3 regions of the Cutibacterium sp. LaCa_286 genome follow, and region 1 is predicted to be linked to each of the others. Evidence: riboswitches for the same ligand, from Rfam matches in the RefSeq annotation. Region 1 holds a riboswitch; each other region holds the start of a gene.
The links. A riboswitch is a leader RNA that binds a small molecule or an ion and turns the genes downstream of it on or off. The one in region 1 is predicted to bind cobalamin.

Region 1 (9,644 bases):
TCGTCACCTCCTTGGTCACCAGGCCAAAATCGGCATGGTTCACCGGAGTCTGGTCATCGCAGTTGGCGTCGGGGGAGTAGAGCTTCACCCCGGCCTTGGCCAAGGCCTTGCGGTCGACTCCGAGGTCGTAGCCGATGACGAGGTCGATGTGGGCGTCCAGGATGCTCTCGGTGGAGACGCTCACACCTCCGGTGGCAAGGCTGGTGCCCTTCATCTGGGGTATGGCCTTGAGCTTGGTGGCGGTGTTGACGTCGTAGCCGGAGGTGTCGATCTTTCCGGCCCGTGCCGAGACCTTGTCCAGCAGGTCGAGCATGGACAAGGTGGGGGCGTCGGTGTCTTCGAGGAGGAGGACCCTTTTCGGTGCCTCGGTGAAGGTGAGCTTCTCCGCACAGCTCATCACCGTTGCTGGATAACCGGAGCTCGCGGATGCCGTCGCGGATGACGGGCCTGCCCCGGACTTCTCCTGGTGTGACGTGCCGCAGCCGGTGAGGCACATGCTGCTTGCCAAGGCGAGGGTGAGACCGGCAATGAGTGGATGGAGCTTCATGGGTGTTCTCTCCTGTTCGTGAGGGGTGACAGCTCACTTGTTGATGAGTTTGGCGACTTCCTGGGCTCCCTGGATCGACATGGGGGAGGCCGAGTCGGTGAGGGAGTAGGGCATGGTGATGACGTGACCGTTCTGCACTGCCTTGAGCTGCGAGGCGCCTTTGGCACGTGTGAAGGTCTTGGTGATGTCGTCGGTGTTGTACGCGTTGTTCAGCAGCAGTATCCAGTCCGGGTTGCGTTTGAGGAGGTCCTCCATGCTGATGTCGAACACTCGGGTACGGTTGTCTGCGTAGGCGTTCTTCAGGCCGTTGACATCGAAGATGGCTTGGACCATGCTCGAGCGTCCGTAGGAATACATGCTCGATCCGTCGGATGACAGCCACAGAGCGGCAGCGCTGGCACCTTTGCCGCGGGCATGTTTCGGCAAATCAGCGGCCTGCTTCTTCAGGGCTTTGTTCAGGGTAATGGCTCGCTTCGGTACTCCGAAGATGGCAGCTGTCTTCGTCACCTCCTGAGTCACCAGGCTGAAATCAGCATGGTCGACTGGTTTCTTGTCATAGCAGTAGGCGTCTGGTGCATAGACCTTGACCCCTGCCTTGGCCAGGGCCTTGCGGTCGACTCCTCGGTCGTAGCCGATGACGAGGTCGATGTGGGCGTCCAGGATGCTCTCGGTGGCGACGCTCGCCCCTCCACCCAAAGTTGTGGTACCACTCTTCATCTCGGGCAGGGACATGAGTTTGGTTGCGGTGTTGACGTCGTAACCGGTGGTGTCGATCTTTCCGGTGCGCATAGTCACCTTGTCCAGCAGGTCGAGCATGGACAATGTGGGTGCATTGGTGTCACCGAGAATGAGGACCCTTTTCGGTGCCTCGGTGAAGGTGAGCTTCTCGGTGCAGCTCATCACTGTTGCCGGATAGGCGGACGGTTGTGCCGTGGTGGCCGTCGAACTCGACTGGGCATCGTCCTCGTGTGCCGACGTGGAACAGCCGGTGAGGCACAGTGTGCTCGCGAGGGCGAGGGTGAGGCCGGCAACGAGTGGGTGGGTTTTCATGGTGCCTCCTGTGGGGCGGTCGACGCCGTGGTGGTTCAGCGTCTCGAATGGTCAGCTGCTGTGCTGTCAAGGGGATCGAAGAGGAGCCGGGGCTGCCCGGCATGGTCGATGCGGTGCACCTGCACCCCGTAGACCTGTGAGATGAGCTCGGGGTCGAGCACCTGCTGGGCGGGGCCGGATGCCACCAGACGACCGTGATCGAGCAGGATGAGCTCGTCGCAGCATCGGGCAGCCAGATTGAGATCGTGCAGGACGATGACCGTCGTCGCCGGAATGGTCGCCACCAGGGCGAGCAGGTCGAACTGGTGCCGGATGTCGAGGTGGTTGGTGGGCTCGTCGAGCAGCAGATGGTCGGCGTCCTGGGCGATGGCCCGAGCGATGAGCGCACGCTGCCGTTCACCGCCGGACAACTGGGTGATGAGCCGATCGGCCAGGTACGTTATGTCGACGCGAGCCAGCGCTGCGTCCACCATGCTGCGATCCTCGGCGTCCCCGTAACCAGCCAAGGAGCGGTGCGAGAGCCGTCCCAACCCCACGGCGTCGCGTACCGTGAGCGGCAGACCCTCGTCACGTTCCTGGGAGACGACGGCCACTGCTCGGGCAATGGCCCGCCTGGAGAGGCTGGTGACGTCCGAGCTGTCGATGAGCACCTCGCCACTGGCAGCCGGTAGGGCACGATACATGGCCTGGACGAGGGTGGACTTGCCTGCCCCATTGGGTCCGACGACACCGATGGTGCTGCCGTCTCCGGCGGACAGATCCACCTCGTCGACCACCACCCGATTGCCACGGCGGATCACCAGGGAATGTACGTCAATCATGGTGACTCCTCCTCACCCTCACCGCGCCGGATTCATCCGGTTGACGAGCACCAGGAGGAACGGCGCTCCCAGCAGTCCGGTGATGATGCCGATGGGTAGTTCGGAGGGGGCGAACATCGTCCGGGACACCGTGTCGGCCCACACCAGGAAGATGGCGCCGGCCAGCCCCGACGAGATGACGAGGGTTCGGTGCCCGTACCCGGTGAAGGAGCGCATGAGGTGCGGGATGATGAGGCCGACGAAGCCAATCCCACCAGCCATCGACACCACCGCCCCCACGGCTGCCGAGACCGGAACGAGGATGACGAGCCGAATCACCTGGGGGTTGATCCCCACCGCCATCGAGGTCTGATCACCGCTGGCCAGGGCATCGAGCCAGGGGGCGCACAACCACAACAGCGCCATGAGCACCGCAGCAATGCCCACCAGCCAGATGCTCTGGGTCCAACTCACCTTGGCCAGGGACCCCAGCATCCAGAACATCACCGAGCGTGCCGTCTCCGGGGAGTCCGCGGAGAAGATGATGAGATTCGTCACGGCCTGGAAGATGAACCCGACCGCGATACCGGCCAGCACCAGGGTGAGGGCTGAGCTGCCGCGTCGACCGCCCACTCCCAGCACCAGGGTGGTGGCCACCAGGGCACCGACGAAGGCCAGGCTGGCCACCCCCAGTGGGCTCGACATGCCGATGAGGACCATCGCCGCCGCAGCGCCCGTCGACGCCCCCGAGCTCACTCCCAGCACGTAGGGTTCGGCCAGCGGGTTGCGCACGATCGCCTGCAGGGCGACCCCGGCCACTCCGAGTGCAGCCCCCACGCCGATCCCGGCGATGATGCGAGGCATACGGTTCTGCCAGACGATGGCGTCGGTGATGCCGTCCCAGGTCACCTGCGGGTGCAACCCCAGATGGTCGGCCAGCACGCCGATGACCTGGTTCCAGGGCACCGAGGCCGCGCCGAAGGCGATGCTTCCCACCGGGGTGAGGACGAGCAGCACGACGAGCAGGATGGTCCTGATGCGTGTGTGCCGCATGATCACTTCTTGAGGAGCTTGTTCAGTTCCACGGCTCCCTTGATGGACTGTGGGGTGGGCGGATCCGTCAGCGAGAATGGGATGACGACGACTTGGTTCTTCCTCACGGCCTGCAGCTGCGAAGCGCCCTTGTACTTGAGGAATGCTGGTTTGGTCTTGGCGATGTCGCCCTCCTGGGCGAGCAGGACGATCCACTCCGGGTTCCGTTTGAGGACGTCCTCCATCGTCGTGTCGAAGACGCGTTTCCTCTCGCCGTCGTAGACGTTGCGCAGGCCGTTGGCCTCGAGGATCGGCTGCACCATGCTCGAGGTGCCGTAGGTGTAGAACCCGCTGTTGCCGGGTTCCACCCACAGAGCGGCGGCGCTGTGCTGTGAGTCCTTGCTGGCCTGGGACGTGAGGTCCTTCACCTGCCCGGTGAGTTCGTCGTTGAGGGTCCTGGCCTTGTCGGGGACGCCGAAGATGTCGCCGATTGTGCTGACCTCCTTGGTGACGAGGTCGAAACTCGCGTGATCGGTTCCGGTGCCGTGCGGGCAGAACGTGTCGGGGGCGTACACCTTGACCCCAGCCTTGCGCAGAGCGGCACGGTCCAGACCTTCGTCGTAGCCGATGACGAGGTCGGCACGCTGGTCGAGGATCGTCTCGGTGGCGAGCTTGGCGCCGCCGGTGTCCAGCTCGGAGGAGGTGATCGTGGGCACGTCCGTGATCTTCTTCAGGGTGTCGGCATCATAGCCGTCGGCCATGACGTCCCCGGCTCGACCGATGATCGAGTCCATGACGCCCAGCTTCACCAGGATCGATGCGTCGGTGTCTCCCATGAGGATGACTCGCTTGGGCGGCGTGTCGAAGGTGAGGGTCTCGTCACAGCTTTTCACCTTCACCGGTGAGGAGAATGCCGAGGCGGATGCCGTGGCTGACGGGCTGCCGGCCCCGGATGAGTCCTCGCCGTGGGAACCGCAGCCGGTGAGCAGCATGGCGCCGACGAGTCCGACGGCGGTCGTCGCGAGCAATGGTGTGCTGTGCCCATGACGGAAATGGGCATCACGAGTGATGTGCATGTGGTGTCTCCTCGCACCTGGTGACCGGAGGGTAGCCACACGGTGTCCTGGCTCCCAGGTCGTTGCGCGTTCTCTGCCTTCCAGCCCCGGAAAAGGCCGTGACGTGTCTCGTCGGCGACGAGGAGAAGTGGCTCGCTGGTCACAGTTGCGGGAACAGCCCCGGACTCGCACCGGAGTTCCCGTATGGTTTTGGGCTCAGCATAACGAGATCGGGGGCGGAATTCCACGCATGGCTGAACAGCTCTCGGGTCTCCTCAGTGCCTTCCTTGCCTCGAGACGGAAGCTGAGGCTGCGTGCCAGTGGGGGTGGGGCGAGACTCGTCATGACGTCAGCACGAGCCCGCCGAAGCAGCCTGGTCTCGGGCGGCTAGGCTGGCCACATGATTGTCGGCATCGGCGTGGACGTCTGCGACCTGCAACGGTGGGAGGACGCGCTGGTCCGCCACCCGGGGTTGGTGCAGAAGGTGCTCACCCCTGCCGAGGGCAGTCTGTCGAAGCGCTCCCAGGCGGCCAGGTTCGCCGCCAAGGAAGCCCTTGCCAAAGCGCTCGGTGGGCCGGACGGTTTGCGTTGGCACGAAGTGGAGGTTGTCACCGAGCAGTCCGGCAAGCCGCGTCTGCATCTCACCGGAGGATCTGCCAGGACGGTGCAGGAGCGCGGTGTCACCGACATTCACCTGTCCCTGAGCCACGACGGGGCACTCGCCGTGGCATTCGTCATCTGTGAGGTGCAATGACTCAGTACGTGTGCACGGCGGCCGCGATGCGCGCTGCCGAACAGAAGCTTTTCGATGCGCATCCCGGTACCGATCTCATGGCTGTGGCTGCAGGGCAGGTCGCCGTGCAGGCACGAAGCATGCTCGCCGATCTGGGGTGCGGGGTGCGAGGCGGTTCGGTACTGGTGCTCGTGGGAGGTGGCAACAACGGGGGAGACGGTCTACTGGCCGCCGCCGAACTCGCCGATGAGGGATGCCACGTATGGATCTGTCCGGTGTTGGGCACCCCACATGCTGCTGGCTGGCAGGCCGCCCTGCAGGCAGAGTGTGAGGTGGTGACGATGGAGCAGGCCGGCCAGGTGTCACCGGATCTCGTCATCGACGCCGTCCTGGGGATTGGTGGTCGCCCCGGCATCCCGGACGATCTTGCTGGGCTGGGGGAGCAGCTTTCCTCGGTGAGCTGGCTCGCCGTCGATCTGCCCTCTGGTCTGGACGCCAATTCCGGGGCGGTCACGACCGCGCTGCGAGCCGATGTCACCGTGACCTTCGCGGTACGCAAGTGGTGCCATGTTGCCCCACCCGCCGCTGAGCGGTGCGGACGGGTCGACGTGGTCGACATCGGCGTCGAGCCCGGTGGCAGTGATGGCGTCCCGAAGTGTGCTGACGGTTGGACGAGTGTGGTCGACGAGGACGATCTCGCCCGGCTCTGGCCGGTCCCGGGCCCGGGAGACGACAAGTACTCCCGCGGTGTCGTCGGGATGGACACTGGGTCCTCCCAGTACCCGGGAGCAGCGGTGCTGGGTACGCTGGGGGCGCTGCGCACGGGAGCCGGCATGGTTCGCTACGTCGGACCACGACGTCCGGCGGACCTGGTGCTCGCTGCCATGCCGTCGGTCGTTCTTGCCGACGGCCGGGTGCAGGCCTGGGTGGTCGGCTCCGGCTGGGGGCAGGACGACCCAGCTGCGAATGGACGCCGTCTCCAGCAACGCTGTGCTGACGGCGTACCGATGGTCATCGACGCCGACGCCCTGTCCCTGCTGCCCGCTGAGCTCCCGGACGGCTGCCTGCTCACCCCACATGCCGGTGAGCTGGCGCGCATGCTCGGTGTCGACCGCGACGAGGTGCGTGAGAACCCGCGCGAGTCGGCCGCGGAGGCGGCGCGACGATTCGGCGCCACCGTCCTGCTCAAGGGGGCGATTCAGTGGGTGGCTGATCCGAACGAGCATGTGGTGGAGTCCACGCCGTCCGAGATTCTCGACGTGGCCGACCACCCGGGGGCGGGCCAGATGCCTGCCGGGCAGGCCGGTTGTGCCGCAGCGCTGCCGGGGCCGGCGTGGACCGGGCAGGCCGGCTCGGGCGATGTGCTGGCTGGTGTGTGTGGAACACTGCTCGCCGCTGGCGTGTCGGCTGGCTGGGCTGGCCTGTTGGGGGCAAGTCTGCAGGCGCTCACCGCATGCCGCCATCCCGGTCCGTGGTCGCCAGATCAACTCGCCGGGTTCTTTCCCGAGATCATCGGAGCATTCCGGCGGCCCAGCTTTCCGTGAGTCCGTGAGTGGGGTGGGGCACCGGGCCGTGAGCGTCACCGGAGATCAACGGGGCCCAGCTTTTTCGTGAATGGGCAGGGGCTTGGCGCCTCGGCCAGCTGACGTGGCGGAATCGGCGACTCAGCGGTGCAGCAGACTGATGGAGTGATCGTTCCGACGGGGATGGTGAGTGGCCGCAGCCAACAGACGATGACGGGCTGGAGCTGCGACCGATCCGATCCGGATGGCCTCCTCGTAGTGCCCGACGAGTTCGGCACACAGATGCCCCCAAGTGCGGTCCTCGATGGAGGCGCGAGCCGCCGTTCCCATGGCCCTGCGCTTGTAACCGTCACCGACGAGGTCGACGACGTAGCTGCGGAACTCGTCCATGTTGCCCGGCTCGTAGAGCCAGCCGGTGCGTGAGGGATCAATGAGGTCGATCGGGCCGCCGCGGCGCGGACTGATCACCGGAACTCCACAGGCCTTGGCCTCCTGGACCGCCTGGCAGAAGGTCTCCAGCTCGCCGGTGGAGCAGAAGACGTCCATCGATGCCACCGCGCGCGGCAGGTCCTCACCGCCCAGGCCCCCGGTGAAGATGGCACCCGGAATCTGTTTCTCGAGCTGGTCACGATCGGGGCCGTGTCCGACGATGACGAGCTTCACCCCGGGGATGTCGGCCAGCACGGCCATGTCCTGCACCCGCTTCTCGGCGGCCAGGCGCCCCATGTACCCGACGATCACCTCGCCGTTCGGGGCCCACTGGGCACGCAGCTCCTCCGAACGCTTCGACGGATGGAATCGTTGCTTGTCGACGCCACGGCCCCAGATGCCCACCCGCGGCACTCCGTGCGAGACGAGCTGGTCGCGTGAATAGGTGGAGGGGGCGTAGGTGGCCACTGACAGGGAGTGGATCTGACGTACCCGGTACCAGCCGTAGGGTTCCAACTTGCCCAGGCCGTACCGCCCGGCGTAAGAGGGGACGTCCGTCTGGTAGATGGCGACGGACGGTATGCCGAGCGAGGCAGCAGCCAGAGCACCCTTGTAGCCGATGACGAACGGCGCAGCCAGATGGACGACATCAGGGTCGAACTCGGCAAGGGTGCGCTCGATGGACCACTGCGGGGAGGCCGAGACACGTACGTCGGAGTAGCCGGGGAAGGCCAAGGAGGCCAGCGAGACCACCCGATGCCCCTGGTACTCGTGGGGGGTCTCGGAGTCGCCCGGGGCGATGACCAGACCCTCATGTCCGTGGGCGCGCAGATGCTCCAGGATACGCAGGACCGAGTTCGTGACGCCGTTCACCTGTGGCAGGAACGACTCCGCAACAATCGCAACTCGCACACCCTCGATGGTAACTGCTCGCGGTGACGATTCCGCATTGTGCAGTTGTCCAAACGGTGACATTTTCTGACGGTGACCAGCCGCCGATGGTGTCGTTTGGTTGTTGTTGGGCCAAACAGGTATCGTTGGCGTGTTGGTTCGGCCCATGTGGGCCCATGATGCGTTGAGTTGCTCGATGCGCCCATCCGTCCAGGTGATTCCGACTCGAACACGAGTCTGCCCGGCCGGTTCCGATCGTGTCGCTGCTCCCATGCGGTGACATGCGCGTCTGACGGTGTCAGACCCTTGCAGCTACACGCCCGCCATCGAGACCGCATTCATCCAGGACGATTCACGTACCCTTCCCGCGCCCTCGCGCGGCCGCAGCTGTGCGCAGTCGTTCGTCACCAGAGGATTCCCATGCCCAACAACAAGCCACACCGTAAGGCCAAGTCGTACAAGGCGGACGGCACCCCCAAGAGGAGGTGGACGGCCGCCGAGCGTGCTGCTCGAGGACACAAGCCACGCAACCGAGGCGGCGCAGCACGACATGGCACCCACCACAACTCTGGACGCGCAGCCCACACCGATCCCAAGGGCCGGTCATTCCAGGCCTGGGACCCGGCTGCCGAGGTCGATGGTGGTCGACGCCACGACGACCAACGCCAGGGCAAGCAGTATCGAGACGACTGGCACCGGGACGAGCGTTCCCGAGGAGGCCGGTCACGTGGTGACAACCGTCATGGCGGCAGCCGGGGCGGGTACGGTCACGGCTCCGGTGGGTACCGCGGCAACACTCGACACACCTACCGCCGGGAGGACCGTCGCGACCGGACGGATCGGCGTGACTGGAACGACCAGTACGATGCACGCGATCGTGCATCGCACGGCTTCGAGGCAGAGCGCCGTGACCGGGATGCCCGTGGTCGTGACAGGTACGGCAAGGACTGGCGTCGTGGCGATCGGCGCGGGTCCAGCCGCCGGGACGACTGGCGCGACGACCACCGTGCCGGGCACGGCAACGAGCGGAGCAACGCTCGGCATGACTGGGACGAGCGTGGCGACTGGCACCAAGACGATGCCGAGCCTCGCAACGAGCGTCGCGGCCATGAGCGTCGGGAGCATGATCGCAACCGTGATCGCTGGGATCGTCACAACGGCGGTGGTCGGGGCTCCCACGACTCCAGGTCAGGTCGGCGTGACCGGGACGACTGGCATGCCGATGGCTCCGACGCCGACACCATGGAGTGGAAGGCCACCGATCTTGGTGAGCTCGACACCTCGACGGTGAACCACGAGGGGGGATTCTCCACCCTCGGTGTGCCCGACCCCATCGTCGCAGCCCTGGCGGCCACCGGCATCGACGAGCCGTTCCGCATCCAGATCGCTGCCATCCCCGATGCCATCAGCGGCAAGGACGTGCTGGGGCGCGCCTCCACCGGTTCGGGCAAGACGCTGGCCTTCAGCGTTCCGGTGCTCACCCGGCTGTCCGCCGAGCAGCGTGCGGACCGTCGACCGCGTGCCCTCGTCCTCTCGCCCACCCGCGAGCTCGCCATGCAGATCGCCGACGTCATCTCTCCGTTG
Region 2 (9,644 bases), 980 kb from region 1:
CCGGTCCTGAACAAATGACCAGGTCAGTAATCTCGTGATTCACAGCATCTCCGCAACAGGACGGAGACACCCAAGCCACGGGAGCTGGAATCGATCATGAGTGAAGCCACCCTCACTTCCCGAGAGAGCACACCACCGTCGGGAATGCCGCCCACATCACTGAGCGCGAAGGAGCGTGCCCGACACGATCGATGGACACCGCCCAAAGTCATCGCATGGATCCTCATCTCGGCCATCGCCGGCCTCGGATGGTGGATGCTCGCCATCCATCGCGGTGAGACCGTCAACGGGATCTGGTTCGTCCTCGCGGCCGTTGGATCATACTTCATCGGCTACCGGTTCTACGCCAAGTACATCCAGGACAAGCTCGTCCATCCCGACGACGAGCGGGCCACCCCAGCCGAGTACGACTACAATGGCCGGGACTTCGTCCCCACTGACCGTCGCATTCTCTACGGTCACCACTTCGCCGCCATTGCGGGAGCTGGCCCGCTGGTCGGTCCGGTGCTGTCGGCCCAGATGGGATATCTGCCCAGCACGATCTGGATCATCGTCGGCGTCATCCTCGCCGGTGCCGTCCAGGACTACCTCGTCCTCGTCATCTCCATGAGACGCGGCGGACGCTCACTGGGCCAGATGGCCAAGGACGAGCTGGGACGCTTCGGCGGAATCGCCGCCCTCGTGGCCACCCTGACAATCATGCTCATCATCGTCGCAATCCTTGCGATGGTCGTCGTCAACTCCTTGGCGGCGTCGTCCTGGGGCGTGTGGAGCGTCGGCCTGACCATCCCGATCGCGCTGCTGATGGGCTTGTACCTGCGGTATCTGCGCCCCGGAAAGGTGCTTGAGGTGTCCGTCATGGGCATCATCCTGCTGGTGCTGGCCATTGCCTCGGGAGCGTGGATCGAGAACACCTCGATCGCCACCGCTCTGCACCTGGGCCGGCCATTTTTGGCATGGGCCATCATCATCTACGGATTCGTGGCCTCGATCCTGCCGGTGTGGATGCTGCTGGCCCCTCGCGACTATCTCTCGACCTTCATGAAGGTCGGTGTCATCACGATGCTGGCGGTCTCGATCGTCATCGTCCGTCCAGTCATCAGCGTGCCTGCGATGAGCGTCTACGCCCACACCGGTACTGGCCCCGTCTTCTCGGGAAAGCTGTTCCCCTTCCTCTTCGTGACGATCGCCTGTGGAGCGTTGTCCGGATTCCACGCCACCATCGCGTCGGGCACCACTCCGAAGCTCATCGAGAAGGAGTCCCAGGCCCGCCTCATCGGGTACGGCGGCATGCTCATGGAGTCCTTCGTCGCAATCATGGCTCTGGTGGCAGCCCTCTGCGTGGATCGCGGCATCTACTTTGCGATGAACTCGCCGGCCGGTGCCACCGGCAACACCGTTCAGTCGGCCGTCACCTACGTCAATTCACTGGGCCTGACGGGGGTCCACACCGACGCCGATGCCCTGACGACGACAGCCAACCTCGTTGGCGAGACGTCGATCATCAGCCGTACTGGCGGCGCACCCACCCTGGCCGTCGGCCTCGCGACGATCATGCACCAGCTCTTCGGTGGCCAGGCCATGATGAGCTTCTGGTACCACTTCGCGATCATGTTCGAGGCCCTGTTCATCCTCACCTCGGTCGACGCCGGTACCCGCGTCGCCCGGTTCATGCTCTCCGATGCTCTGGGGAACTTCTGGCCGCGCCTACGGGACCACTCGTGGAAAGTCGGTTCCTGGTTGACCACCGCCATCATGGTGGCTGGATGGGGCTCGATCCTCCTCATGGGTGTCGCCGACCCGTTGGGTGGTATCAACACCCTCTTCCCGCTGTTCGGAATCGCCAACCAACTGTTGGCAGCCGTGGCGTTGTCCATCTGCCTGGTGGTCTTCGCCCGCAAGGGACACACCTGGCGACTGCTCATCATTGCAGTACCCATGCTCTTCACTGCCATCATCACGGTGTATGGATCATGGCTGAAGATCTTCTCCCCTGACCCGAGGATCGGTTACTGGGCGAATCACATGACCTATCGGCGCGCCATTGCTGCCGGCAAGACCTCGTTGGGCCAGGCCAAGACCCTTGATGAGATGCACACCGTCGTCGGCAACACCGCCATTCAGGGAACGCTGTCGATCATCTTCGTCATCTGTGCCCTCATCGTCATGGTCGTGGCATGCATCCGCACCATCCAGGCACTGCGCGGCCACAACATCATCGACACCGAGGATCCCGCCCTGCCCTCGCATATCTTCGCTCCCAGCGGCCTCGTCGCCAACCGGGCCGAGCAGAACCTGCAGGCCGAGTGGGACTCCTTCACCGCCCAGCACCCCGAGTTCGACCTGGAGAACGTCCACAAGACAACGGAGCACGCATGACGGCTGCACCTCGACGTATGCCCGCCGAACCAGGATGGCGACGATGGTGGTCACTACTGCGATGGTGGGTACGCGGCATCACGGGAGCAGACGTCTACGACAACCACGTGGAGTGGTGCCGACGCACCGGCCACGAACCGATGTCCGAGAAGGACTTCTGGCGCGATCACTGTGACCGTCAGGACCGCAATCCCCAGGCACGTTGTTGCTGACTGCCACCGGGGCTTCTCGTCAATGACGGGAGGGGCCAGTCAGCGCCGACACGATGCGATCGAGGTTGCCCTCGGTCAACTGGATGCACTTGCCGTCTGGCCACACCACCATGAGAGGGGCATGGTTGCAAGGGAACATGCACCCCGTCACCGTGACGAGAACCTCCGTGTCCAGGACGTGTGACTGTGCCAGCTTCTTCTGAAGACGCGCATGCAGATCAGCGGCGCCGACCGCGCTGCAGCGAGGTCCTCGACAGGTGAGCAAATGATACCGGAAGGAGGGAAACTCCTGCCAAGCAGGGCTGCGCAACGGTGCTTCGGCGCCTGTCACGGTTCGCCACTGGCCGGTCAGCTCCTGATTCGGGCGGACAACCCCGACGTGCACGACGACGGTTGGCCCGTTCTCCCGGCCACGCACCCACTGGCCAGCGACCCGCCGAAGCCAGGACAGCGGTACTGGCCCGTGGTCGCGACTCCATCCGACAAGTTCGACCCGGTCGTCATCAACGGCGTCGAGGACATCTGCGAGCGCCGGGCCAGGACCCTGCAGGCTTGCACTCCGATCGGCAGCCACGTGACGGGCCACCGCTTCTGCGTTGATCGTGTCAGAGGCGTCCTCCCAGCGCAGCGAGACAGCGATACGCGTCGTCACGGCTGCAGTCCCCGCCAGGTGAATCCACGTCTGAAATCTGACCAAACCTCGCCGTCAACCCCGAAATGGTCGCGGACGAGGTGAGGGGTCAGTACCTCTGAGGCCGGCCCTGCGGCGACCATCCGGCCCGAATCCAGCACGATGAGGTCATCTGCGTAGGCAACGGCCAGGTCAAGATCGTGGATGACGGTCACCGTTGTCAGACCAAGTCCGCGTACTCTCTCCAACAGGTCAATCTGGTGACGCAGGTCGAGGTGGTTCGTGGGTTCATCCAGGAGCAGGATCTCAGGCTCCTGGGTGAGGGCTCGGGCCAACTGGACCCGCTGCATCTCTCCTCCTGAGAGGGACGACCACGCTCGATCGGCCAGATCAGCCACCCCGGTCGACGCCATCGCGTTCTCGACGACGTCCCCATCACGCCCCTTCCGACGATTCACGTTGCCGATACCCCAGCCTCCCAAGTGCGGGATACGGCCCAACTGAACGACATCGCGAACCGTCAGTTCCACATGAGCCGAAGGATTCTGTTCGAGCAAAGCTATCGCCTGGGAGCGCTCCTTGGCACCGATCCTCGCAAGGTCGCGCTCCCCAAGCCATACCCGTCCCACGCTGGGCTTGCGCAACCCCGCCAGCAGGTGCAGCAAGGTCGTCTTTCCGGATCCATTCAGTCCGATGACCATCGTCATGGCTTTTGGCCGAATCTCCACGTTGACCCCGGACAGGATCGTCGTGTCATCGACGCCCCACCCAAGGTTCTCGGTCCGCAGAGCGGTTGTCGTTGATGTCATGATCGAGACGCCTGACGACGTAGCAGGATGACCAGTACCGGGGCTCCGATGGCTGCCGTGATGACCCCGACCGGAATCTCGGTGTCCGGGCGCAAGCACCTCGCTGCAGTGTCTGACCACACCATGAGCAGTGCCCCGGTGAGGGCAGATGCCGGCAACAGCCGCGCGTGCCGCGGCCCGGTCCAGAACCTCACGATGTGCGGAACCGTCAGCCCGACGAAGCCGATGGGGCCGACGAAGGCGACGCTGAGAGCAGTCAGCAGGGCGGTGCCAACCATGATCATCCAGCGCACAGCGTTGACTGGTACTCCCAGGGACATCGCGCTGACGTCACCGAAGGCGAAAGCGTCAAGAGTGTGGCACAACGCCATCCCGGCGATGAGGGCCGGAACGGTGGCGACGGCCAGGGTGATCGTCGATCCCCATCTCAAACCGGTGAACGACCCAAGTGTCCAGGACAGGGCTGATCGAGCGGCGTTCGACTCGCCGAACACCATGATCATCATGGACACCGCGGCCCCGCACAACTGTCCGACGGCCACCCCAGCCAAGATCGTCCGGCTGGCGGGTAGCTCCCCAGACTTACCAGTGGCCATGGCCAACACCATGACAAGGGCCCCGACCGCCCCGCCGAATGAGGCCAGTGTCATCAGGACGGACTGCCCCAGAGCGCTGGAGATCCCGACGATGAGGACGAAGACCGCACCGACCGAGGCGCCACTGGAAATGCCGAGCAAATAAGGATCGGCCAAGTCATTACCCGTCAGGGTCTGCAGTACCGCTCCACACATCGCCAACAAAGCGCCCACAGCCATTGCGCCAATGACGCGCGGGGCGCGCAACTGCCAGACAATCCGATCGTCAAGGACGGTGACATCAGAGCCATTAATGAGTCGAAATCGTCGAGCAACCACCCGAATCACATCGTGAACCGGCACATGGACTGCCCCAACTCCCAGTACGACCAAGGCACTGGCAACGAGGGCAGTACCAAGAAAGGCAGCCAACAACCAGTTACGTGAGCGGATCATTTCCCAGCGATCTCTGCCAAACCATCGTTGAGAGTCTTGGCACCGTCGATCAGCTCGGCACCCGGGGTACTCTGGGAGAATGGCACCGTTACGAACTTGTTCTCCTTGACAGCTCTCATCTGCTTGAGAACCGGATCGCCCTTGAGATAAGCGATCTTGTCCTTCGCGGTGGACCATTTGGCATCGGCAACGACGATGACGTCCGGATCGGAGGCCACAATCTTTTCCCAGGAGCCATCGGCCCATCCGCCATCGACGTCCGCAAAGACATTCTTGGCTCCCACGGCATCCATGAGCAGCTGTGGGCCACCGTGACCGGCACCGATGAACGGGGTCTTGTCCCCAGAATCGAACCACACGATCGAGGTTCCGGTACCGTGCTTGTGTGTAGTCACGTCCCGCAGGTACTCATGCTGCTTGGTGATCGCAGTGTCGGCACCGTCCTGAGCCCCGATGAGGGATCCGACCTCGCGCATTTCCTTCCAGACATTGCCCCACGTTGTCTCGGCTGACTTAGTGCCTTTGGGACATCCGAAGGGACTGATGTATGTGGCGATTCCCTGCTTCGCGAGCTCATCCCGGGTTCCGACAGCCTTGTCGGTGAAGGCACTGGAGAAAGAGGAAAGAGCAAGATCGGGTTTGGCAGCCAAGAAGGTCTCTTTGGACGGATACTCCTTGGCCAGCACCTTGACCGAATCATAGGACTTTCGCCACTTGGCAGGAATCTCGCCGTCTAGGTAGGCCGTCCCAACCAGATTTGATGCGCCATTGATGGCCAGGACGTCCTCCGTGGCACCTTGGTTGAGAGTTACAGCCCTGGTGGCAGGTTTGTCGAGAATGATCTTTTGACCACAGTTGGTGACTTCCACACGATCTGCGGACGGTTGGGACACCGACGCAGAGGATGGCTCGCTGGAAACGGGATCTTCGGGAGCACCTGCGCAGCCAGCGAGCAGAGTGGCGGGCACGACCAACCCCATGACGAGGCGATGTGACAAGGATGAGCACATGGGCATGAGAAGCCAGCTTTCTGTGACCGGCGTTCGCGGCCGGGGACCGACAGGACGTTGTCAGGTGGTCTTCGGGCTCAACCTCATCTCCGTTTTCCGACACCTTCCCGGTACCAGTGGCACCAGTGGCTCGAGTCGGGTGGATCAGTCATACCGCTGCGCGTCAGCTCCGGTCTCTCACCGGATTCCTGCGCCGGAGAATCTCCAGCAACCTGACTGCCACATACTAATCCGTGTACGCCCCAGAAAAGAAATTCTTCTTCCTGTTTCGCAACTCAGCCAATCCTTAGACACCCTCATGGCAGACGTCCCTATAGGCGTGACACCTACGTCTCGTCTTTTTCTGTACCGTTCAGCACCCATCATCGCCAGAAGCTTTGCTGCAACACAGAACCCATCAACCCACCACAAGTCCCTGGTTGAAAAGGGACGAGCCACCCTTGTAAGCCGGGTTCTGTGACCCCATCGGGGCCGGTGATCATCCATCTGTGAACGCCGTTGCCGACGCCCTCCAGCCTTGCAGCTGCGCGGCCTACCCGGGCGCTCGGGCGGGCAGCCCTCGAACACGTCCGCGACCTCACGGTCTTCTTGGCCTTGCTCCGGGTGGGGTTTGCCGTGCCGGCACCGTCACCGATGCCGCGGTGAGCTCTTGCCTCACCGTTTCACCCTCACCGATTTCTCGGCAGTTTGTTTTCTGTGGCACTGTCCCGCGGGTCTCCCCGGGTGGGCGTTACCCACCACCCTGCCCTGTGGAGCCCGGACTTTCCTCGACAGATCGTCGTCTGCCGCGATCACCCCGGGTGGCTCGTCCAAACATCCATTCTAGCCTGTGAACACCGCTTCATGACAGCCGATGGGGCTCACCACACCTGGTCGGGGCAGACGTTCGCACCTCGCGCACCTTCACCGAACCGTGATCGGCCCCACCTCGGGCAGCGCCCGGTCGGGAACCATCCCCCTCAAGGGGGATGAGCCCACTCCTCAAAGGGGATGTCGTCTCACAGGGGACGCACCATGATGCGGTCGCACTCCTCACAGCGCAGCACCTCGTCTGCCGGGGCCTGGTCGTAGCGACGTTGGTCGCCAGGATTGGCGACGATTCCGCAGGCACTGCACACGCCATGCTCCAACCTGCCGGCCCCCATCCCGGTACGTTCCAACAGAGTCTGGTACAGCTTGAGCAGATCGGCCGGGAGCGCCCCGGCCTGGGCGGTGCGCTGCGCAACAAGACGCTTGAGTTCGGCGTCGATCTCGGAGAGGTCATGGTCCCGGGACGCCAACGCCTCGCGAATGTGGCCGTCAAGAGCTTTGCGAGCCTCGTCGGCCTGCGCCTGAGCCGCTTCCGCCTCCTCGACCCGCTGCATGATGTCGAGCTCGGCATCCTCCAGATCACCGATACGTCGCTTGAGGTGCTCAATCTCGTCGGTGAGACTGCGCAGTGCCTTGTGATCGATCTGGCCGGCATCCACCGTGGCCTGGTTGCGCTCCAGACGGGCCCTCGCCGGGGCAAGGTCTCCCTCGATGCGCTTCTGGTCGGCCTTGAGGTCGAAGACGACCGTCTGCTTGGCGACAAGATCCTCGGCGAGGCTCTGACGCGAGCCAGCAAGTTTCCTGAGTTCGTCGAGTTGGGGAAGGACCTTGCGATCATGACGCCTACGGGCGATGAGCCGGTCGGTCTCTGCCAGGTCGAGAAGTTTCCACTGGTCCTGCGGTGCTGCCTTCACGCTACCTCCTGCAACTGTGAACCCGGGGAGCTCATGGCCACCAGACTCTGCTGAACTCGTGAGAGCCAGCCTATCCGGCTGGACCCGGCTCATTACAATGACACCCAACGCACATTCGACGGAGAGGCGAGAGTTTCCATGACTGATGTGACTGATCGTTCCGGCAGGTCTGCCGGTTCCCAGATCCAGGCCGCTGATGAGCAGAAGGTCCCCAAACGCCAGACCCCGTTCTCCCAGGCGTTCCGTGATTTCATCCCCACCGGCTGGCAGCCCTACGACTCCACCATGCCACAGCCCCTGGACTCGGTGCCCTCGGCGCGTACGCACCGTGACGTCCTGGCTGCAAGGTTCCCCGGCGAGGTGCTCGTCATCCCCGCTGGCGTGCTCATGCCCCGCAACAACGACTGCGACTTCCCGTTTCGTCCACACACGACGTTCGTCTACTACTCCGGGCTGGGCACCGACCGGGAGCCCAACGCGGTGCTCGTCATCGACACCACCGGGTCCACCACCCGCGACGTGCTGTACTTCAAACCGCGCGCCCCGCGCACCGATCGGGAGTTCTACGCCGATCCCACCTACGGCGAGATGTGGGTCGGAAAGCGCGAGTCGTTGGAGGAGATGTCGACGATGACCGGCCTGCAGTGCCGCGACATCGCCGAGCTGGATGCCGCCCTCAGCAGTTCGGCCCCGGGCGGTTCCGCACCGCTGCGCGTCATCCGTCAGGCCGATCCGTCGATCACCGACAAGGTCGACGTCGCCCGTCAGACCGCCTCTGGACGTGGCGACGCAGCTGCCGACGAGGCATTCGACGAGTTCACCTCAGACGCCCGATTCTGCAAGGACGACTGGGAGATCGAGCAGCTGCGCGACGCCTGCCGTAGGTCGAAGGTGGGATTCGAGGACATGATCCGTCAGATGCCCGAGGCCGTGCGGCGCGGCCGCGGCGAGCGATGGATGGAAGGCATCTTCGGACTGCACGCCCGTCACCTGGGCAACAACGTCGGGTACGGCTCGATCTGCGCCGCCGGCGACCACGCCAACACCCTGCACTGGGTGCGCAACGACGGCGACCTGCGCCCCGGAGAACTCATCCTCATCGACGCCGGCATCGAGATCGACTCCCTCTACACCGCAGACATCACCCGTACCCTGCCCATCAGCGGCACGTTCTCACCGGCCCAGCGCCGGGTCTACCAAGCCGTCCTGGATGCCCAGGACGCCGCCTCCAAGGTGGCTCGGGTGGGCCATGACCACGCCGAGATCCACCAGGCGGCGATCCGGGTCATCTGTGAGTACCTGGCCGACTGGGGGATCCTTCCGGTGAGTGTGGACGACGCCGTCTCCCCCGAGGGCGGTCAGTTCCGTCGTTGGATGGTGCACGGCACGAGCCATCATCTCGGTCTGGACGTCCACGACTGCTCCCAGGCCCGCCGTGAGGACTACTCCGGCCCCCTGCGCAAGGGGATGTGCATGTCCGACGAGCCCGGCATCTACTTCAAGCAGACCGACCTGCTCGTTCCCGAGGAGTTCCGGGGCATCGGGGTGCGCATCGAAGACGACCTGTGCATCACCGACGGTGAGCCCGAGTGGCTGTCGAAGGACTGCCCGCGCGAGATCGACGAGGTCGAGGCCTGGATCGCCGACCTCTGGGGCTGAGACGTCAGGCGTTGAACACCTGGTCGCGCACCTCGCGCAGCTCCAGCGCGAGGTCGCGGGCCTGTTGGGCCACCTTGTGCTCGGCGAGCACCTCATAGTGGGTGGCCACCACCTGCTGCACCGAGTTGTAGTCGCGCTCCCCACGACTCATGGCATACGTGATGGCCGCGGTGATCATGCCGATGACCA
Region 3 (9,644 bases), 630 kb from region 1:
CACGAGGTAGCGGACGGTCATGACCGACTCTTTGCGTCTGGTGGGTCTGCGTCCATTCGATGAGCCGTGGAACGTCCCGGGTCGGGGGCGGTGGCCGTCTCCTCTCCAGCGGCCCCCTGCCCGGCGATGTTGCACCCTCGCCTATCGTCAGCCGTGCCTCGTCTGAGCTGCGCCGACGTGCCTCCCCGGCCGCGGTGGGAAGCGCAACAGCCCTCCCGGTGCGAAACGAGAAGCTCGTGCAGGTCGGCCAGGGTTGGCAGCACCGTGCCGTCCACCTCCCAGCCGCCCGCAACGACGCGTACCGTGAGTGGGGTGGTGCCCTCGTCAGTACTGCTCGTACCAGCACTGGCCAGATCGGTGCCCGTGGTGGCGAGGGATTCCTCCACCACTCGATACCCAGCCCGTGCCAAGGTGTGACGGGCCAGGTCGGCGTCCGTGCCTGCTCCGGCGACCACTGCCCTCGGGCGCCCCTCGTCGGACTGCCAGAAGGTGAGGGTGCGCAGGTCGAAGGTGATTCCCTCGGTGCGGAAGGCCTCCTCCAGGCAACCGTCCCGGGCCAGATCCTCCGGGGCCCCGATTGTCACGTCGGTGTCACGCCCAGCCACCCACAGGATGTCGGCGTAACGCATCACCGCCTCGATGTCATGGCTGCACACCACCACCGCGATGGTGCGCGTTGTGCACACCTCGCGCAACATACCGAGCAGGGCAATTCTGCCCGGCGGGTCGAGGAAGGAGGTCGGTTCGTCGAGCAACAGGATGGACGGCTCCTGGGCCAGGGCGCGGGCCACCATGACCCGTTGACGCTGACCGTCGGACAGCTCCCCGATGAAGGCTTCGGCCAGATCGGCGGCGCCCACCGCCCTCAGCGACTCGTCGATGACCGCATGGTCATGAGGCCGCAGCCGCCCACCGATGCCCGAATGTGGATGACGCCCCAGTGAGACGACGTCGCGGCAGGTGAGCCGGGCCACCGACACCCGGTCGGTGAGGACGGTCGAGAGGGCCCGGGCGACCTGACGGCGCGACATCCGTGACGTCGGGGTGCCGTTGACCTGCACTTCGCCGCCGAGGCTTGGCTGAAGCCCGGCCACCGAGCGCAGCAGGGTGGATTTTCCGGCACCATTGGGCCCCACGAGCCCAATCATCTGCCCGGCACCCACCGACCCCGTCACCCCCGACAGCACCGTGGTGACGTGGCGGCCCGAACGGTACCCGACCGTCAGGTTCGACAGTGTGAGACCGGTCATGTCGCCTCCGCCTCTCGGTACCAGCGCACCAGGATGATCATGACGACCGGCGCCCCGAACACCGCGTTGACGGCGTTGACGGGCAGCACGTCGTCGCCGGGCAGCTGTGCCAAGATGTCGGCCATCAATGCCAGGGATCCGCCGGTGAGGATGCATCCGGGCAGCAGATGACGATGATCGGCCGTTCCCAGCACCCCACGCGTCAGATGTGGGATTGCGATGCCCAGGAAACTGATCGGCCCGCAGAACGCGGTGGCGGCGCCGGCGAGGATCGCGGTACTGGCCACCAGCAGGGTGCGCACCACCTTGAGGTTCATCCCCATCGTCTGGGCGTAACGTTCCCCCAGCAGCAGTGCGTTGAGCGGTTTGGCGAGCAGCAGGCTGGCGAGGATCATGACCACCATGATCGGCACCATGACCCGCAGGTTCTGCCACGTCACGCCGTGGTAGCTGCCGAACTGCCAGCGGGTGTACTGGGCGATGAGCTCCGGACTGGCTCGTGACAACAGCACGGTGACCCCCGACGACACAAAGTATCCGATCATGACGCCGAGCAGCAGCAGGATCGTCGAGGAGTGGATGAATCGTCCTGCCAGCATGACGATGAGCAGGACGACGGCTGCCCCCAGTGCCGCGGCGACCATGACCAACAGGTCCGGCCCGATTCCCAGCCCGGAGGCGAAGCTGGCCGCCCCCGCCGATGCCGAGGTGGACAGCACCACCAGGGCGACGCCCAGACTGGCACCCGAGGAGATACCCAGCACGTATGGGTCGGCCAGTGGGTTGCGGAACAGGGTCTGCATCTCCAGCCCGGACACTCCCAGCGCCGCCCCGACGAGCAGGGCGGTGATGGTACGAGGCTCGCGGACGTCGCGGATGATCGTCATCGAGACTGGGTCGACGTCGGTGCCACCGGTGAGGATCGTCATGACGTCACCCAGCGGGATGTTCACCGATCCCAGCGCCAGGCCGGCCAAGGTGACGGCGACGAAGATCGTTGCGAGGATCGTGAAACGCACCGGCAGTGGCAGCCCGCGTCGTCCCTGCGTCTGGCGGCTCCGCACATCTCGGTGATCCCGCACGTCCCGGCCCCGCCCATCCTGACCTCGTACGTCCCGGCCCGGTGCCTCTCGGTTCTGTGGCGTCTTCTGGTGGCTGTTCACCAGGTGCCCCTGATCCGTTCGCCGTGTGCCTCGTGACGTCCGTGTCTCCCGCGACGTCCCGGCATCAGATCCTGAGTCGCAGTCACTTCGCGGTGGCCTTGCGGTAGAAGTAGAACTGGTGATCGGCATCCAGCTCAGGGTGCAGGATCGCCGTCAGATCCGCCAGGACGAGGTCGGGGCGCACGACCCCGGTCTGCCAGTAGTCGTTGCCGTGCTTCGGGTCGGCTCGCAGGGTGGCGTCCCAGACGTTGCCGTTGTCGAGGGCCTTGAGCGACTTCAGACGTGGGTCGGCCTTGAGGATCTGCGGGATGGACGACTTCTCCGGCCCGTCGATCCAGAAGTCGGCGTCGTGGGCCTTCTTGATGATGGCCTCGGTGTCCATCTTCCTGGATGCCACCCCGTGGAGGTCCTTGAACACGTACTCACCACCTGCGTCGCGCAGGAACTGGATGGCGTAGTTCTCGTTGGGCTTGATGTACCAGACGCCCTTGTACTGCGATCCGTGGAGCACGGTCGGTCGTGTCGTCACCGTGGCGGCGCGTTTCGCGGTCGCATGGTACTTCTCGGCGATCTCGTCGTACTTCTGGTTCGCCGTCCTCTCGGCATTGACGAACAGCGAGTCGTACTTGATCCACTCGGCACGCCCCAGCGGGGTGCTCTCGAGGAAGTTCGGCTCGGCGACGACCGGGATGCCCATCTCCTTGATCTTGTCGATCTTGCTGGTGTTGTCGCTACCACTGACGAGGTTGAAGATGAACAGGTCCGGGCGTAGCGCCGCCAGCTTCTCTGTGTTGATCTCGGTGGCGTTGTCACCTGCCGCGAAACTGGCGACCTTGTGGTCCTTGAGGGCCTGACGGGTGTCCGCATTCCCCACCCTGTCGACGTTGACCATGCCAGCCACGGAGTCCAGCTTTCCCAACATCTGGAACTTCATTGGCAGGGTCGTCGAACCCAGCGCCACCTTGGTGGTGGGGATGGTGATCTTCTGCGCCTTGGCGAGGTCACCGTTCAGCTTCGGCTGCGGGGCGCCACACTGCACCAGGACGTACTGCACGGGTTTCTTCGCGGTGTTCGACGGGTGCTTGAGCGTCACGACCTTGTACGACTTGTGGTACGACACGGTGATGTCGCGGGCGTCGCGGAAAGTGGCCTTGTCGGCGAAGTAGTCCTTCGAGGGGTCGAAGTTCTTGATGCAGCCCTGCTGGGAGGACGTGCTGGACGGCGCGTTCGCCGAGGAATCCGACTTCTCGGAGTGTGAGCACCCGGTGAGGGTGGCGACGCACATGGTGGTGGCGGCCAGGCCCGCCACCAGACGATTGATGGACATGGTTGCTCCCAAGTGGAGGTGAGGGGATGGTGGTGCGGCGAACATCGCCGCTGAGAGGGTCAGCTGAGCTTGGTGTAGTAGTACGGCGTGTACCCCTTCATGAGGTCAGGGTGGAAGATGTACGTGAGGTCGGCCAGCACGACGTCGGGTTGGACGATCCCGGACTGCCAGAAGTCGTTCCCGGTGTCTGGGGCAGTGCGCTTGCTGGGGTTCCAGACGTTGCCGTGCTGGAAGGCCGACAGGTTCGCGTAGCGCGGGTTCTGCTTGAGGGCGTCGTCCTTGCCGTGCCACGTCGTCATGGACATGTAGTTGCCGTTGAGCCAGAAGTCGGCCTTGGAGCCATACTTGAAGACGACCTCGGCGTCGGTTGGGGTGGCTCCGTTGCCCTTGACGGCCTGGGACATGGCGTCGGTGGCTCCGGCGTCGGTCATGAACTTGATCATGTAGGAGTCGGTTCCCGGGACGTACCACTGCCCCTTGGTCTCCTGGCCGACGAGCACGCTGGGCTTGTCGGTGGCGTTCCTGGCCTTTTTCGCCACCTCGGTGTAGCGCTTGGTGATGCCGTCGAAGTTCTTCGTGGCGGCGCCTTCCTTGTTGAGGAGGATGCCGTAGGTCTTCATCCACTCGGCTCGGGCCAGCGGGGTGGACTCGAGGTAGTCGAGGTCCTGCAGCACCGGGATGCCGGCGGACTGCACCTGCTTGAACTCCTTCACCTCTGAGCTGGCGGCCAGCACGGCGTCGGGTTTGAGGGAGATGAGCTTCTCCGTGTCGATCTGCATCCGACTCGACCCGTAGCTGGGCGTGTTGCGGGCCTCGAGGGCGTCTCGTGCCGGTCCGCGATAGATCTGCTCGAGCTGGTTGACGCCGACGACTGCGTCCAAGGATCCCAGGGTGTGGAGGACCGGGATCTGGGTGGTGGAGGAGGCGGCGACTCGTTTGACCGGGACGTCGATGATCGGGGCCTTGGCGAGCTCACCGGTGAGCGTTGGTCTGGGGGCACCGCACTGCAGTAACACGAAGGTCTGCGACGGTTTGTCCTGCTTGCCGAGGGTGAGGACCTTGTAGGACTTGTGATAGCTGACGTGGACGTTCCTGGCCCCGGTGAAGGTGACCTTGTCACCGAAGTAGTCCTTGTCCTTGTCGAACTCCCCGGACTTGATGCACCCGGACATGTTGGCACCGGTGCCAGCTGATGGGGTGGTCGTCGAGGAGCTCGGGGAGGTGGAGCCGTCCTTCGTGCCCGAGCAGCCCGTCAGGGCCAGGGAAGGTACGACGAGAAGGGTGAGAAGGACCGAGACACGTCTCGGCAGTGGAGTACCCATGAAGTCTCCTGCAGTCGTGTCGCAGGACCCGCTGGGGCACACCCGGTGTGCTCGGCAGACTCCTACGGCGAGAGTCGGTGAATGCCACTTCGCAGGGAGGCGACCGGACTGAGCTGGAGGGCATCACCGTTGCGCGACAGTGTCGGACTTGCACCGACTTCGCTCGCTGCGGAGTACCTCGGGCCGAGTCCGACCCGGGACACGCACAAAATAGCATGTCTGGTGTCAATCCCTGTGCTGGGGCTGCAATGTGCCAATCCGAGTCCACGGCCGGTCGTCGCTCACATGTGTGCGCAGCTCGCTGACGTCTTCTGGTGCGCAGGCCAGTACGACGCAGGTTGACGGTCCGCCGGACTTCGTGAGATCGAGATCGGTCCTGCCGGGATCGAACCGCAGTCCTGCGGTGACGGCGATCTGATCGGCCTCCCAGGCAATTCCGTGCGATCCCACCGGTACACAGTCGTGCACCAGGCCCGAGCCCAGCAGCGCACGCACCTCGTCCAGGGTGACGATCTCGCGCCGACCAGGGCGTACCTCGTCATCCGGCGCCGAGATCGGGGAGCCGACGCATACGAGCACGTCGGCTTCCTGCGCCTGTGCCGCTGCCGCCGAAGCCTCGCCGGGAACCGGCGTGCCAGGGGCTCTGTCCGGTCGTACCCCGATGACCGTCACCCCAATTCCGGTCTGGGTGGTGATGACGTTGTCCTCCGTCGATCCGGTGACGGCCTGGGGATCGATCCCCGCGGCAACCGCGCACCGCTGGAACTCCTCGATCAGCGGTTGGGCCGAGGTGGCGTCCTGACACAGGGTGTTGACGAGGATCATCGGTCGGGCTCTCACGCACAGCACCTCCAGCAGTGGTACTCGCGCTGCCAGATGGGCACACCACGTCGGATCTGCCGGGTAGGGGTCCCCGGGCCGTGAGCCTATGCCCCCGACGGCGTCACAGGCGATGACCAGACGCCCAGCCGGTACGTCGGCGAGCAGCAGGTCGCGCAGCCGAGACACCTGGAGGTCGGCATGGCGGCTCCCGGCGTCGGTTCGGGAGACGACGGTGGTGGCGTGGCGCTGAATCTCGCCCGGTTCGTGCGGCACGGCTGGTGGTTCATGAGGTACGGCTGGGCTGGGACTGCTCACCGTGCCATTCAATCGCGTGTGTGACGGTTGGGCGAACACTGTTCGCCTCGGTGTGTCAGTTGCTGTGGATGGAGCAGAATTGCCCTGGGGTCACTCGTCGGGGCCACTCTTCGCCGGATGTGTCACATTCGGTCTGGTTGCTCCGGCACACGTGGCACCCGAGTGGTGCAACAGGAGGTTGGTGTGAAGGCACGACTGGTGGTGGCAGCAGCGCTGGTGGCGGGAGTCATCGTTGCGGAACGTCTCGCGACGGCCAGACATCACCGACACGCTCAGGTACGGCGGATCGCCCTGGAGGGGATCGATGGGTTGGCAGGGCGCCAGCGTCCTCGCTGACGTGTGCGGCCCACATGTGAGTCGGCATGGATGCTGACTCCCGGGCACGTCCATGCCCTGCCTGTCACGGTGTCTTGGTCTTGCCTGTCCACGGTGTCGGGACTGGTCGGGGCCGATGTTGCGTCTGACCTCTCGTCCACATCGTGATGCTAGGATTTTCGCCTGCATTCCCTTGCGCCCTGCATTCCTGAGATTTCTGAGTCCGTGTGACGTCTCCCGCACACCCGGGGTGTGCATCCCTGCCATGTCATCTGCGAACATGGTGTGAGACGACCGATGGTGTGAGCGACCGGGAGGAAGCATGGGAAACCACAAGAGAGTCGGCATTCTCACCGCCGGGGGAGACTGCCCCGGCCTCAACGCAGCAATCCGTGGCTTCGGCAAGGCGGCCATCCGCGAGTACGGCATGGAACTCGTCGGCTTCCATGACGGATTCCTGGGCCTGGCGCAGAACCGCTACGTCGACCTCACCCAACGCGACCTCTCCGGCATCCTCACCGTGGGCGGGACGATCTTGGGAACCAGCCGTGACAAGGTCAATCGCATGATCGTCAATGGCGAGGAGACGGACATGGTGCCGACCATCGTCGACAACTACGACAAGCTCGGCCTGGACGCCTTGGTGACACTTGGCGGGGGTGGAACCTCCAAGAACGCCTACAAACTGCACAAGGCCGGTCTCAACGTCATCCACCTGCCCAAGACCATCGACAACGACATCGTCGGCACCGACGACTCGTTCGGCTTCTCCACCGCCCTGGAGGTGGCCACCGACGCCATTGACCGGCTGCACTCCACCGCCCACTCCCACCACCGGATCATCCTGGCCGAGGTCATGGGGCACCGGGCCGGTTGGCTGGCCCTGGGCTCGGGCATCGCCGGTGGGGCAGACATCATCCTGCTGCCCGAGGTGCCCTACAAGCTCGAGTCGATTGCCGAGGCCGTGGAGAGGAGGCGCAGCCAGGGACTCAACTTCTCGGTCATCGCCGTGGCCGAGGGGGCACGCGACGTCTCAGACGCCATGGCCCTGCGGGGTGCTCGTGCCCTCGTGGACAACTCCAGTGCCAAGACCAAACCGGCGGCCAAACGCGCCAAGCGCGATCTGGAGGCCTCCATGCGCGACAACACCATCAAGCTCGCCTCCGAGCTGGAGGAAGCCACCGGTCTGGAGTCTCGGGTGTCGATCCTGGGCTACGTCCAGCGCGGTGGCACGCCGTGCTCCCACGACCGACTGCTTGCCACCCGGCTGGGCACAATGGGTGCCCGCATGGTGCAGGAGGGGAGCTTCGGCATCATGGTGGCCGCCAAGGGTTCCGGCACCGACACCGTCGCCCTCAAGGAGGTGGCCGGCAAGGTGAAGTACGTGCCGGCGGACCACCCGTGGGTGGAGGCCGCTCGTGAAGTGGGTACCAGCCTCGGCGACTGAGCTGCGAGGTGCCGGAGCCCGTCGGCTGGTGGGCGTTCCGTGCTCCCGGGCAGCACAGGGGCTTCGGACGACCAGGGCGCCCCGGCGATCAACCAGTGCGCCCGGCCGTCACAGGCCGGTTCGGCATGGATGATCGGGGCCCCGACCCGGACGCACTGGGTGCATCAAGGACGGCCCCCGCGTCGCAGAGAGCCTGCAGCATTGGGAGCTCCGCGGCGGTGGGAGTCGATCTCGAGACAGGTGGCTCAGTCAGAACGTCGGGTGGTGGCTCAGCCCTGCTGCCCGTGACCGCCCTGCTGTACCGTGATCGGGTGATCCGGGTGCTTGTCGAGCCACGAGGCGACGAACGGGCAGGTCGGTCGCACTGTGGCACCCTGACGTGCCAGATCATCCAAGGCGTACTTGACGACCTGGCTTGCCACGCCGCGCCCGGTGAAGCCGTCCTCGGTCTCGGTGTGATCCATGACGACGACGTCGTCCTGCTGCGTGTAGTGCGTAAACCCTGCCAGTTCGCCGTCGATGTGGGCTTCGTAACGGGACTGTTCTGCGTTTCTGGTTACGGTGACATCGCTCATGGTGGCGGTAACCAGTTCTCGTGGCGGGTTGTTCCGCCCCGCATGTCTCTCACGGCGATCGGTGGCGTCCGTCGTCGCCCAGGGATTCGCAGGTCTGGCAGCGAGGCGTTGGTGGATCGGGCGGCTCAGCAGTCGTGGCTCATGGCCGTACCTCGATGAATCCACGTGCGCCGCGCTCCATCTCGACGAAGGAGTGGTTGACGAAGGTGTAGCGGCCCGGCTCGGTGAACACCGTCTCGACGAATCCGCCCTGACAACTTGCCAGGTCGAGGGCCTGGGACCCGCCAGAACCAGGATCGTCGCGGCGCAGCAGGTACGCTCCCTCCTTGAACACGGTGTCGAACTGTGCCCCGACGATGTGGAAACTCATCCCCCGGCTGGGTCCGGCGGCCAGCACCCAGAACCGCACCCGTTCACCTACCCGGGCCTGCAGCGGGGCGAAGAGGTACTGGTTGGCATGGCCGTTGAACATCGTGAGGTCGACCTTCTCGTCGGCGATCCTTCCGGTGTCGACCGGCTGGTTGTTCTGCTCGGCCAGGTAGGTCTCGGACTGTACGAGCACGTACTGCCGGTCGACGGTGGGCAGATCTGCCGGGGCCACAATGAGCGCTCCGAACATGCCGGCGGCGATGTGGGCACTCATCGGCATCGTCGAGCAGTGGTACAGCCAGATTCCCGCGTGATCGATGGTGAACTCGACGTCCAGGCTCCGACCGGGGGAGATGGTGCGCATCGTCGTGTCGGGGGAGGATCGGGAGGCATGGAAGTCGATGGAATGACCCATGGAGCCGTCGTTGACCAGATGCACCTGCATGCGGTCACCGATTCGAGCCCGCAGCACCGGCCCCATGAAATGGCCGTTGTAGGTCATCGCGGCCAGGGTCGTGGCTGGTGCCACCTCGAGTTCCCTCTCGCGGACGGTGAGGTCGACGCGATGGGTCCGACTGGCCTCCAGCGGGGGAAGTCGGGCGTCGCGGGTGCGGAAATCCCGGCCCGGGGGCTGGGTGAGATCCACTGCGCGCCTGGGTGAGGTGGCCCGGGAATTCGGTGTTCCCTGGGGCGACGACGTGGCTCCGACGAGGTCGATCTGCAGCGTCATGCCCATGGA

Region 2: it holds a riboswitch for cobalamin, as region 1 does, so the genes downstream of both, ACP8JZ_RS02685 (ABC transporter substrate-binding protein) here and ACP8JZ_RS06965 (ABC transporter substrate-binding protein) in region 1, are expected to answer to the same signal.
Region 3: it holds a riboswitch for cobalamin, as region 1 does, so the genes downstream of both, ACP8JZ_RS00320 (ABC transporter substrate-binding protein) here and ACP8JZ_RS06965 (ABC transporter substrate-binding protein) in region 1, are expected to answer to the same signal.

Annotation. Positions count from the first base shown of each region.
Region 1 is NZ_CP191091.1:1,614,668-1,624,311, reverse strand. Features, by position in the region: gene ACP8JZ_RS06985 (ABC transporter substrate-binding protein) at 1-547, opposite strand, end outside; gene ACP8JZ_RS06980 (ABC transporter substrate-binding protein) at 581-1,597, opposite strand; gene ACP8JZ_RS06975 (ABC transporter ATP-binding protein) at 1,633-2,418, opposite strand; gene ACP8JZ_RS06970 (FecCD family ABC transporter permease) at 2,437-3,450, opposite strand; gene ACP8JZ_RS06965 (ABC transporter substrate-binding protein) at 3,453-4,505, opposite strand; cobalamin riboswitch at 4,546-4,687, opposite strand; gene ACP8JZ_RS06960 (holo-ACP synthase) at 4,885-5,238, shown strand; gene ACP8JZ_RS06955 (bifunctional ADP-dependent NAD(P)H-hydrate dehydratase/NAD(P)H-hydrate epimerase) at 5,235-6,761, shown strand; gene ACP8JZ_RS06950 (glycosyltransferase family 4 protein) at 6,882-8,081, opposite strand; gene ACP8JZ_RS06945 (DEAD/DEAH box helicase) at 9,303-9,644, shown strand, end outside.
Region 2 is NZ_CP191091.1:630,491-640,134, reverse strand. Features, by position in the region: gene ACP8JZ_RS02710 (carbon starvation CstA family protein) at 97-2,379, shown strand; gene ACP8JZ_RS02705 (CstA-like transporter-associated (seleno)protein) at 2,376-2,591, shown strand; gene ACP8JZ_RS02700 ((2Fe-2S) ferredoxin domain-containing protein) at 2,611-3,243, opposite strand; gene ACP8JZ_RS02695 (ABC transporter ATP-binding protein) at 3,240-4,031, opposite strand; gene ACP8JZ_RS02690 (FecCD family ABC transporter permease) at 4,028-5,062, opposite strand; gene ACP8JZ_RS02685 (ABC transporter substrate-binding protein) at 5,059-6,078, opposite strand; cobalamin riboswitch at 6,119-6,303, opposite strand; RNA gene rnpB (RNase P RNA component class A) at 6,500-6,879, opposite strand; gene ACP8JZ_RS02675 (zinc ribbon domain-containing protein) at 7,071-7,796, opposite strand; gene ACP8JZ_RS02670 (aminopeptidase P family protein) at 7,935-9,455, shown strand; gene ACP8JZ_RS02665 (YflT domain-containing protein) at 9,460-9,644, opposite strand, start outside.
Region 3 is NZ_CP191091.1:80,036-89,679, forward strand. Features, by position in the region: gene ACP8JZ_RS00300 (radical SAM/SPASM domain-containing protein) at 1-21, opposite strand, end outside; partial or broken gene ACP8JZ_RS00305 (ABC transporter ATP-binding protein) at 213-1,250, opposite strand; gene ACP8JZ_RS00310 (FecCD family ABC transporter permease) at 1,247-2,416, opposite strand; gene ACP8JZ_RS00315 (ABC transporter substrate-binding protein) at 2,496-3,740, opposite strand; gene ACP8JZ_RS00320 (ABC transporter substrate-binding protein) at 3,800-4,912, opposite strand; cobalamin riboswitch at 5,140-5,275, opposite strand; gene ACP8JZ_RS00325 (transcriptional regulator) at 5,288-6,136, opposite strand; gene ACP8JZ_RS00330 (hypothetical protein) at 6,383-6,535, shown strand; gene ACP8JZ_RS00335 (6-phosphofructokinase) at 6,837-7,961, shown strand; gene ACP8JZ_RS00340 (GNAT family N-acetyltransferase) at 8,231-8,536, opposite strand; gene ACP8JZ_RS00345 (multicopper oxidase domain-containing protein) at 8,676-9,644, opposite strand, start outside.